DNA from 3 places in the Mesorhizobium sp. WSM3879 genome. Region 1 is predicted to be linked to each of the others. Evidence: predicted binding sites of a transcription regulator. Region 1 holds the regulator's gene; each other region holds the start of a gene.
What was found. Region 1 encodes LexA, which represses DNA repair genes until DNA is damaged. Its sites were predicted from a motif close to TGTTCNNNNTGTGTTCNG; they were not measured.

Region 1 (3,274 bases):
CAAGTCGGGCGACTACAAGGCAGGTCTGTAGCATGGCTTTGCTTCCGGTCGCCGACGCGCTCCAGCGGCTGTTGGACGGCGCGACCGCGCTGCCAGGCGAAAGCGTGCCGCTGGCCGACGCCGCCGGCCGGGTTCTGGCCGACCCGGTGGTGGCTCTGCGCACCCAGCCGCCCTTCAATGCGTCGGCGATGGACGGCTATGCCGTAAGGGCCGCCGACGTGGCCTCGGCGCCGGCGCGGCTCTCCGTGATCGGCATGGCGCCCGCCGGGCGTGGCTTCACCGGCTCTGTCGGCAAGGGCGAGACCGTGCGCATCTTCACCGGCGCGCCGCTCCCCGAAGGCGCCGATACCGTCGTTATCCAGGAGAATGTCCGCGATCTCGGCGGCGGCGGCATCGAAGTGACCGAGCCGACCGCGGAGGGACGAAACGTCCGTCGCCGCGGCCTCGACTTCTGCGAGGGCGACCTGCTCCTCGAAAAAGGCCGCCAGCTCGATCCGGCGGCGCTTTCGCTGGCGGCATCGGCCAACCATCCGAGTCTCAACGTGGTGCGGCAGCCGCTGCTCGCCATCATCGCCACCGGCGACGAATTGCTGCCGCCGGGCAGCGCGCTCGGCCCCGACCAGATCATCTCGTCGAATGCCTATGGCGTCACAGCTACGGCCCAGTCGGTCGGCGCGCGCGCGCTCGACCTCGGCATCGCCGCCGACCGCAAGGACGCGATCGCGGCCCTGGTCAAGAAGGCGGTCAAGGCCGGCACCGACGTCATCGTCACGCTTGGCGGCGCCTCCGTCGGCGACCACGACCTGATCCACGACGTGCTGACCGGCGAAGGCATGCAGCTCGACTTCTGGAAGATCGCCATGCGTCCCGGCAAGCCGTTGATGTTTGGCCGGCTCGGCGACATTCGCTGCATCGGCCTGCCCGGCAATCCGGTCGCAAGCCTGGTCTGCTCGCAGCTGTTCCTGAAGCCGCTTCTGGCGCGGCTGGGCGGCCGGTCCTGCCGGCAGGAAATCCGCATGGCCCGGCTAGGCGTCGCAATGCACGCCAACGATCTCAGGCAGGACTATGTGCGCGCCGTGGTCCGCGAAGATGCGGGGGCGTTGATCGCAACACCGTTCGGCATCCAGGATTCCTCGATGTTGAGGATTCTCGCCGATGCCAATGGCCTGATCGTGCGCCAACCCTTCGCACCGGCGGCTGAAGCCGGCGAGGAATGCAGCGTTCTGATGTTACGCTGAACAAAACGTCAACACATTCACTAAACTTTAAACGGTTGCGGAACACAACTGGAACAGATAGTGTTTGTTCTGGGTTTGTTTTTCTGATTCTGGTTTCAGAACCCATGGGGGCCGCCATGCTGACGCGCAAACAACATGAACTGCTGATGTTCATCCATGAACGGCTCAAGGAAAGCGGCATTCCGCCGTCTTTCGATGAGATGAAGGAAGCGCTCGACCTTGCCTCGAAATCGGGCATCCACCGCCTGATCACGGCGCTGGAGGAGCGCGGTTTCATTCGCCGGCTGCCGAACCGGGCGCGTGCCCTTGAAGTGCTGCGCCTACCTGACTCGATCGCGCCCGGCCTCAATGCGGCGAAGAAATTCTCGCCGAGCGTCATCCAGGGCGGCCAAGGCAATCTCGGCCGCCAGATCAAACCCGCGGCGCCCGCCCGCACGCCGACGCCCAGCAATGACGACGACGCCGGTTCAGCCGTCTCCATCCCGGTGATGGGTCGCATTGCCGCCGGCGTGCCGATCGACGCCATCCAGCACCAGACGCATTCGATCACAGTGCCGCCGGACATGATCGCGGGCGGCGAGCACTACGCGCTCGAGGTCAAAGGCGACTCGATGATCGAGGCCGGCATCTTCGACGGCGACACGGTCATCATCCGCAACGCCAGCACTGCGAGCCCCGGGGAGATCGTCGTGGCGCTGGTCGACGACGAGGAGGCGACGCTGAAGCGCTTCCGCCGCAAGGGCGCCTCCATCGCGCTCGAGGCTGCCAATCCGGCCTATGAGACGCGCATCTTCGGTCCCGATCGCGTCAAGGTTCAGGGCAAGCTCGTCGGGCTCATCCGCCGCTACTGAGGGGCTGCGGCTTGGCTTCCTTCTCGGGCTTCTTGTAAGGCGCCAACCCCCTCGCCTCACGCGAGTAGCGCCGCTGTTCGTGCCAAGGGCGGTACGGTTTTTCGACGGCGTATTGAATGGTTGCTCGCGCCGTCGCCGATTGCGGATCGAAGAAGACGGCGGCACTGCCGTCGCGCGCGAGCTGCCGCTTGGTGACGACGAGGATACGTGGATCGCGGCAGGGATTGTAGGCCGTGGCGTCGTTGATGACGATGAGGTCTGCGAAGTCGCAGGCAGGCCGGGCAGCTTCGCGGTTCTCGGCGAGCGCGACGATCGCGCCTGATGGATGCCGGCCAATGCAGAGATCGCCCGTGCAGTAAAAGGGCGATCCAGGCGGCAGGTCGACCGGATCGGCCAAGTCCAGCGTGCCCTTGGCGAATGTCTCCGGCGGCACGATCGTTTCGGCCTTGAGCGCACGTTTCCAGTTATCGGTGGTGAACTCGTTGGAGCGGGCGCGATTGATGGCGAGTTCGCCGCCGCCGATCGGCATCGCCACCAGATGCGCGTCCTCCGAGATCAGCAGGTCCGGCGTGCGCACCTGCGGGATGATCATGACGGCCGCGGCAGCGAAAGGAATTGCGGTCAGCCTGAGCCACGTAGTCGCCATCGTGGCGATGACGAGCGCGATCGTCGCCAGCAGCACCGAATGGATCGAGATCAGGCCCACGGCATCGACCGGCGACCACTCCGAAATCCACGCCGAGATCGCGATCATCGCCGCCAGGCCCTTGCCCATCAAATAGAGGAAGGGCCCGTCGAAGCCGAACGGCATCATGACCGCGCTGGCGACGGCCAGAAACATCACGATCGTGACGATCGGCATGATCGCGAGATTGGCCAGCAGGCTGAGCGGCGAGACGCGCTGGAAATGCCAGATGGCAAACAGCGCCGTGGCACTTCCGGCAATGATCGACGTCATTGCGGCGCCACCTGCTCCGACTGCCAGTTTGTGCGACATGAACCGCAGGAACGAACGCTTTTCCGGCGGCGCTCTCACCTTGCCGGCGCGGTAGTCGGACCAGCCGGCATAGGCGCCGACAAGGGCGGCGGTTGCCGCGAACGACATCTGAAAGCTCGGGCCAACCACTTCATGCGGCGACACCAGGATGACGGCGATGGCCGAGATCGCCAAATTGCGCATCGTCA
Region 2 (3,274 bases), on a different contig from region 1:
GAGAGCAAGGGTCTGCTCATCGGTGAGCCCGCTTCGCCCGAGGTGCAGCGCAAGGTTCTGGCGATCGCTCAGGAAGACCCGGCCGTGCAGCGGGCGAACGGCATACTGAGCGTCCATATCGGCCCGGAGGAGATCGTCGCAGGCCTAAGCATCGAATTCGAGGATCATCTCACGGCGCCTGAGATCGAAGCCTGCGTTGAACGCGTGGAGGCGCGACTGAAAAGCGACATGCCCGAAATCACCAGGCTGTTCGTCAAGCCGCAGGCGACCGGCACATGGGAGCGCAGGCGTAAGGCTATCGCCGGGGCCTTCGAAGAGGATTAGATTTGAGCGAAGCAATCTTTTGGGAGCATGCCGAATGAGAATCGACGGCGGGTGTCATTGCGGCGCCATCACCTACGAAGCGGAGGTCGATCCCGAAAAGACCTCGATCTGCCATTGCACCGATTGCCAGCAACTGACGGGAACGGCCTTTCGCGTGACGGTGGGCGCGCCAGAAGAGGATTACCGGATTACCAAGGGCACGCCGAAGGTCTACATCAAGACCGGATCCAGCGGCGCTAAGCGCGCTCAGGGGTTTTGCGGCGAATGCGGATCGCATCTCTATGCCACGTCGGTCGGCGATGGACCGAAAATCTACGGCATTCGGGTGGGCACGGCGCGCCAGCGCGACCAGCTGGTGCCGAGAAGACAGGTTTGGCACCGCTCGGCGTTGCACTGGCTGCCGGAAATCGAAGGCATCACCACCATCGAGGAGCAGTAACGGAGTTACGGCAGCTCAGTCGTCGCCTTCGACGACGCGCAGCCTGAGCTGACCCGTCTTGGAATCGGCCACGCGCGCGCCCGCCTCCACCTTGGCAGGACCGCGTGGCGGTTCGGGTTCGCCCTCGGCGAACTCCAGCGCCTCGATCTTCTGCCCGCGTTTGGTGACCTTCGTCGTCGAGACGAGGATGTCGTCGATATCCCTGGCCGCCTGGCCGAAATGCGTCTGCAACCGGCGCACGCGCTCGTCGACTCGCGCCACGTCCTCCATCAGGCGGATGACCTCGCCCTGGATCAGATGCGCCTGCTCGCGCATGCGCGCGTCCTTCAGGATCGCCTGGATGACCTGGATCGACAGCATCAGCAATGACGGCGAGACGATGACGACGCGGGCGCGGTGCGCCTTCTGCACCACGGCCTCGAAATTCTCGTGAATCTCCGCGAACACCGATTCCGAGGGCACGAACATGAAGGCGGTGTCCTGCGTCTCGCCCTGGATCAGGTATTTTTCCGCGATATCGCGGATATGCACCTCGATGTCGCGCCGGAACGCCTGCGCCGCCGCCTTCTGCAAGTCGGCGGCTTCGGCGGCACGAATGGCATTCCAGGCCTCCAGCGGAAACTTGGCGTCGATGGCGAGCATCGGCGCGCCGTTCGGCATCCGCACCAGGCAGTCGGGCCGGCTGCCGTTGGAAAGGCTCGCCTGGAACTCGTAGGCGCCGTGCGGCAGGCCGTCGGCAATGATCGCCTCCATGCGCGACTGGCCGAAGGCGCCGCGAGTCTGCTTGTTGGAGAGGATCGCCTGCAGCTGCACGACCTGTCCGGCTAAAGATTGGATGTTGCCCTGCGCCGTGTCGATCACCGCCAGCCGCTCCTGCAGCTTGGCCAGGCTCTCATGCGTCGACTTGGTCTGCTCGGCCATGGTCTGGCCAAGGCGGCCGGTCATGGCGTCGAGCCGCTGTCCGAGCGATTGGGTGAGCTCGGCCTGCCTGGCGCCGAACACTTCGGCGATCGCGCCCATGCGACCCTGCATCTCCGCCTGCGCCTGAAGAATGTCCGCCATCCTGGCCTCGGTGTCGCGGGCATGGTCGGCCGCTTCTGCCGCCGCTGCCGCGCGCGCCTTTCCCGCGCGCCACAACGCGATGACGAGCGCCAGGAACAGCGCCAGCAGCAGCAGCGCTCCGAAGCCAAGCGCCTCGCCGAGCCTGATTGTGGTGGCGCCGAGCCGCGCGACGGGTTGCGAAAGGATCGAGGTCATGTCGTTCATTTGGGCAGCATAGCCGATTCGCTCTGCTGGCACAGATCAAAACGTGAACAAGTCAAAGCCGCCCCGGTTGACGCTTTTCCATCGACGTCTTAGGTGAGACGCCATGTCGATCAAGCCGCTCATCATCCTTCCCGATCCGATCCTTCGCCAGGTTTCCAAACCGGTCGAGCGCGTCGACGGTGACTTGCGCAAGCTCACCGACGACATGCTGGAAACCATGTATGACGCGCCGGGAATCGGGCTGGCGGCGATCCAGGTCGGCGAGCCGCGGCGTTTGTTGGTCATCGACCTCGCCAAGGAAGGCGAGCCGCCGGCGCCGCATGTCTTCATCAATCCGGAAATCCTCGAAAGCTCCGACGAGCGCTCGGTCTATGAGGAAGGCTGCCTGTCGATCCCTGACTACTATGCCGAGGTCGAGCGTCCCGCAGCGGTGCGGGTGAAATATCTCGACCGCGACGGCAAGCTGCAGGAGATGCAGGCCGAAGGCCTGATGGCGACCTGCCTGCAGCACGAGATCGACCATCTTAACGGCGTGCTGTTCATCGACCACATCTCGAAGCTGAAGCGCGACATGGTGGTCAGGAAATTCAAGAAGCTCGCCAAGGACAAGGCGCCGGGCAAGATGGCGGGCTGAACCTCATTCGAGCATTCCACGCAGGATCCAGTCTTTCCCGACTTCGATGGCTTTGGAAGCCAATTCAAACGCAAGCGCGCGAGACTTTGGCGAGAATATTAAACCACGACTAATGCCACTGCAAAAAGCGGCGTGAGGTAGACAGCGAATGCTCGCTCACGTCGTTTGGACAACTCGCCCTTCGTAGATTCCTCATCGAGCGATTTGAACCTGGCGTACGACACGCCCCAATGTCTTTTGACGAGTCTTCATATGAATGGCTCCGAAGGGGCAAGAGGCCCGAATCATATAAGGAAAGCATTCGAACTTGGTTACCGAAGAGTCTTTAAGCGCCGCGCAAATCCCTGCTGGGTATGATTGAGCAAATCGCCTAACCATGATATCATGATATCAAATTGGAGGCTTAGCCTTGAGCGATATGCTAATCAGAAATGTACCAGAACCCCTAAAGCGCGAAATTGAGCAAGCCGCTCGAAAAGTCGGCCAGAGCCTATCGGGCAAAGCCATCGATCTTTTGTGGAAGGGCATGAGTGTGGAAAAGGAAAGAAGGCTAGAGCCAAACTTCTCAGCATGGGAGAGTATCCGCTCCGCATTCGCAAACGAAAGCGCAA
Region 3 (3,274 bases), on a different contig from region 1:
GAACAGCACGAAATTCTGGAAATGCTGCGGGCTGGTCGCCGTGTAGTGCGTCATGCGGTGCAGCGAATAGTCGATGCGCTGGGCCGTGAACGGCGCCAGCGGCCTCGGCTCGCCGAACGCGACCTCGAAAGTGCCGTTGGCGATCTGGTCGTCCGTGCCGTCGAGATCCGGCACGTCGAACAGGTCGCGGATCGGCCGCCTGATCCGCTCGGCAGCCGTACCATCGACATAGGTGCCCTCCAGGAAGGCGAAATGCAGCGGGATCGGCGTCGTCGATTCCGACACCGTGACCTGGACGCCGTGATTGCGCATGATGAGCCGAAGCTGCTCGACGAGATAGTTCTCGAACAGCTTTGGCTGGGTGATGGTGGTGGCAAAATGCCCGGGCGTCGGCATATGGCCGTAGGCCTGGCGCGAGTCGATCTGCGTGAACGAGGTGGTGGTGACGCCGATCTGCGGATAGAAGGCCCGGTAGCGCCTGCTCTCGTCGCCGCCGGCGGCGAGCTTGGCGAAGGAATCGCGCAGGAATTTGGTGTTGCGGTCGTAGAGCGCCTCCAGCGCCGCGACCGCCTTCTTGGCGTCGTCAAAACTCTGCCTGCCGAAAGGCTCCGGCATGACGACCGATTCGATGGCTTGGGGGTAGATTCGCTTTTCCATGGCCCAATATAGGGATTTGGAAGAGCGCTTGGGAGGGGGAGGCGGGCGCGAAGCCCGCCTTGCGGAGTATTTTTCTCTGGCCGTGTCAGCCACGCTGCAGGCTGACCAGCAGCACGAAGCCGATGCCTGCCTTCTTCGGCGTTGGCGCCTCGATGACCGAACCGGCGTCGGCGCGCATCATCGGCACCGCCAGCACAGGAGCGGCAAGCACCATCAGGATGAGCATCGCCCGCGGCAGGAGCCGAAGAGCTTTGAGGGTGGAGGCAGCGATGCGGTTCATGGTGGTCGTTCCGGTTTCGAGTATTGGTCGTTTCAGCGGCCGAAATGGTTCATGCAGTCCAGCCGGCAGGTATCGGCCATTCGCGGTGAGCGCGCCGGACGGCCGGCTTCGGCCACGAGGATGGCGAAGAACATGCCGAACAGGCTCATCAGCAGGCAGACGATGGTGAAGCGGCGGACAAGCATTGGTCTCTCCTTCGATGGCGAGGAGAATGCCCGAACGCCTCTGAACCGGTTCTGAGACCAATATTCATCTGCGGTTCAAATTGGCTGATGGGGTCATGACCGGCCGAAGGCCTGCGAAGTGCCTTGTCCAGGCTCAGAAACGGCGCTCAAAAGGAAAACGGGGCGCCGGGCCCCGTTTTTGCATCGTCATCCGTTCGACTGTCAGAGCTTGTGCCAGGTCTGGGTCTTGCAGATCAGTCCGCCCAGAACGCAGCCGCTCATCTTTAGCGAGGTGCCGGAAAGCGTCGCCTTGCCGGAATAGGTCTTGTCGGTTTCCGGGTCTGTTATGGTGCCGGTGTACTTGTTGTCGCCGGCCGCCTTGAAGGAGCCGATCGTCTTGCCGGCATATTTGCCGGACTTGAGCGTGATGGAAAACGCCCCGCCGCCGGCGATCGCCGCTGTCGATCCGGCCTGCGTCTTCCAATTGCCCTCGATCGGGTCGGCCGACGCGGCGCCTGCCATCATCAAGGTGGCCGCCAGGGCCAGGCTGACTTTTCGAAACATGCTTGTCCTCCCTTTAGGGTTCCGGCGGGCCTCGTTCCGCCTCTCTGTCCCTTACGCAAACGTAAAGCTAATCCAGCCATCGCCAAAACGAAAGCCGTGCCCCGACGGAAGCTTGCAAGGATTTTGGCCGGGTCGATCGTTGAAAATGAACGGATGGCGAAAAAGGCTTCGGTTTCCGTGGTTAGCGAAGTCTTGATTCCCGCGCCCCAAATTTTCGACGAATTTGGCGCAGATCGGCTGAATTGCTGGATTCCTATGCTTAACGGTTCTTCGCGTTTACCTCTTGTTTTAGCTTTGTTTTCTTCAAATTAAGCAAGCCATTTAACGACGGATTCAAGGCGAGCCGTCATCCTCGAAAGCATCGAAAGAGCGGCCCGCCCAGGGGACTTCCAGGGACAGAAGGAGGCAGCTCTCGGGAGCAGACAGGGGATTGAAATGGCACGCTTTGAAATGCTTGAAGCCGGCTTCGGCGCCATGGGGGCAACTGCCCAGGCCGACATTCTTTTTGAACTGGGCATGATGTATGCGACCGGCCGCGATTGCGAGACCGACGTCATTGCCGCCCACAAATGGTTCAACATCGCCGCGATCAAGGGATCGCTCCGCGCCGCCGAGCTGCGCTCGGAATTGTCGGCATCGATGTCGAAGGCCGAGATCGCCAAGGCGCTGCGCGAAGCGCGCGAATGGATGACGATGCACTGATTTTGCGGGGTAAGGCCCGAAAGCTCTTAAAGGGACAAGGCCGCAAAAAGACGGCCGGTTAACCAGACCAAGAACGCGGCAGGTCAACGAACTCAAGCCGTGCGACAACACAGGGAAGCGAGCGGGTTCAGGCGCGCGGGGCGCCGGGAAGCTCGACTGCAAAAGCCGCGACCGGCCGGGACAAGGCCGGCACGGCTTTTGCATTTGCGCAGTCTCCGGAACGGCGGCTTGGCCCAAGAACTCCCCGTCGAAATGAACCAAATCCCGATACATTGTGCTCTCGACAGTTCCGGCGAAGGGTGAAATTGTCCCGGCTCTCTGGAAGAAGCGTGGCCGGAACGGCCGCGCGCAAGTGGAGGAGTTCTATTGTCATGAAAAGATTGGGTATTTTGAGCGCGGCCGCATTGGGCCTGACGATGAGCGCATCGGTTGCCTTCGCCGACGACATCACGATTTCGGTGGTCGGCCCGATGACCGGGCAGCTCGCCAACATCGGCGACCAGTTCAAGCAGGGCGCGCAGGCCGCGGCGGATGCCATCAATGCCGCCGGAGGTGTCAACGGCAACAAGATCAAGATCGACATCCAGGACGACCAATGCGATCCGAAGCAGGCCGTGTCGGTCGCCAACCGCATCGTCGCCAACGGCGTCAAGTTCGTCGACGGCCATGCCTGCTCGGGCTCGAGCATTCCCGCTTCCGCCGTCTACGCCGAAGCCGGCACCCTGATGATGAGCCCGGCCTCGTCTAATCCGGAACTGACCGACGCCGCGGCCAAGGCCGGCTGGCCGACGATTATGCGCCTCTACACGCGTGACGATGCGCAGGGCGCTTTCATCGGTCCATGGATCGCCAAGAAATATGCCGGCAAGAACGTCGTCGTCCTGCACGACAAGAGCGCCTACGGTCA

Region 2: a site for LexA is predicted at 2,062-2,079, ahead of CK218_RS07390 (DNA recombination protein RmuC). Genes of this name have one in related genera too.
Region 3: a site for LexA is predicted at 1,950-1,967, ahead of CK218_RS06445 (sel1 repeat family protein). Genes of this name have one in related genera too.

The regions. Positions count from the first base shown of each region.
Region 1 covers NZ_NSFZ01000004.1:289,517-292,790, forward strand. The annotation lists gene moaC (cyclic pyranopterin monophosphate synthase MoaC) at 1-31, shown strand, start outside; gene glp (gephyrin-like molybdotransferase Glp) at 33-1,238, shown strand; gene lexA (transcriptional repressor LexA) at 1,355-2,089, shown strand; gene CK218_RS11370 (ComEC/Rec2 family competence protein) at 2,073-3,274, opposite strand, start outside.
Region 2 covers NZ_NSFZ01000003.1:169,174-172,447, reverse strand. The annotation lists gene CK218_RS07400 (cation diffusion facilitator family transporter) at 1-324, shown strand, start outside; gene CK218_RS07395 (GFA family protein) at 359-763, shown strand; gene CK218_RS07390 (DNA recombination protein RmuC) at 779-2,029, opposite strand; gene def (peptide deformylase) at 2,133-2,663, shown strand; gene CK218_RS07380 (plasmid stabilization protein) at 3,082-3,274, shown strand, end outside.
Region 3 covers NZ_NSFZ01000002.1:654,286-657,559, forward strand. The annotation lists gene CK218_RS06430 (AMP nucleosidase) at 1-615, opposite strand, end outside; gene CK218_RS06435 (hypothetical protein) at 743-937, opposite strand; gene CK218_RS30500 (hypothetical protein) at 970-1,122, opposite strand; gene CK218_RS06440 (DUF2147 domain-containing protein) at 1,324-1,665, opposite strand; gene CK218_RS06445 (sel1 repeat family protein) at 2,101-2,367, shown strand; gene CK218_RS06450 (ABC transporter substrate-binding protein) at 2,739-3,274, shown strand, end outside.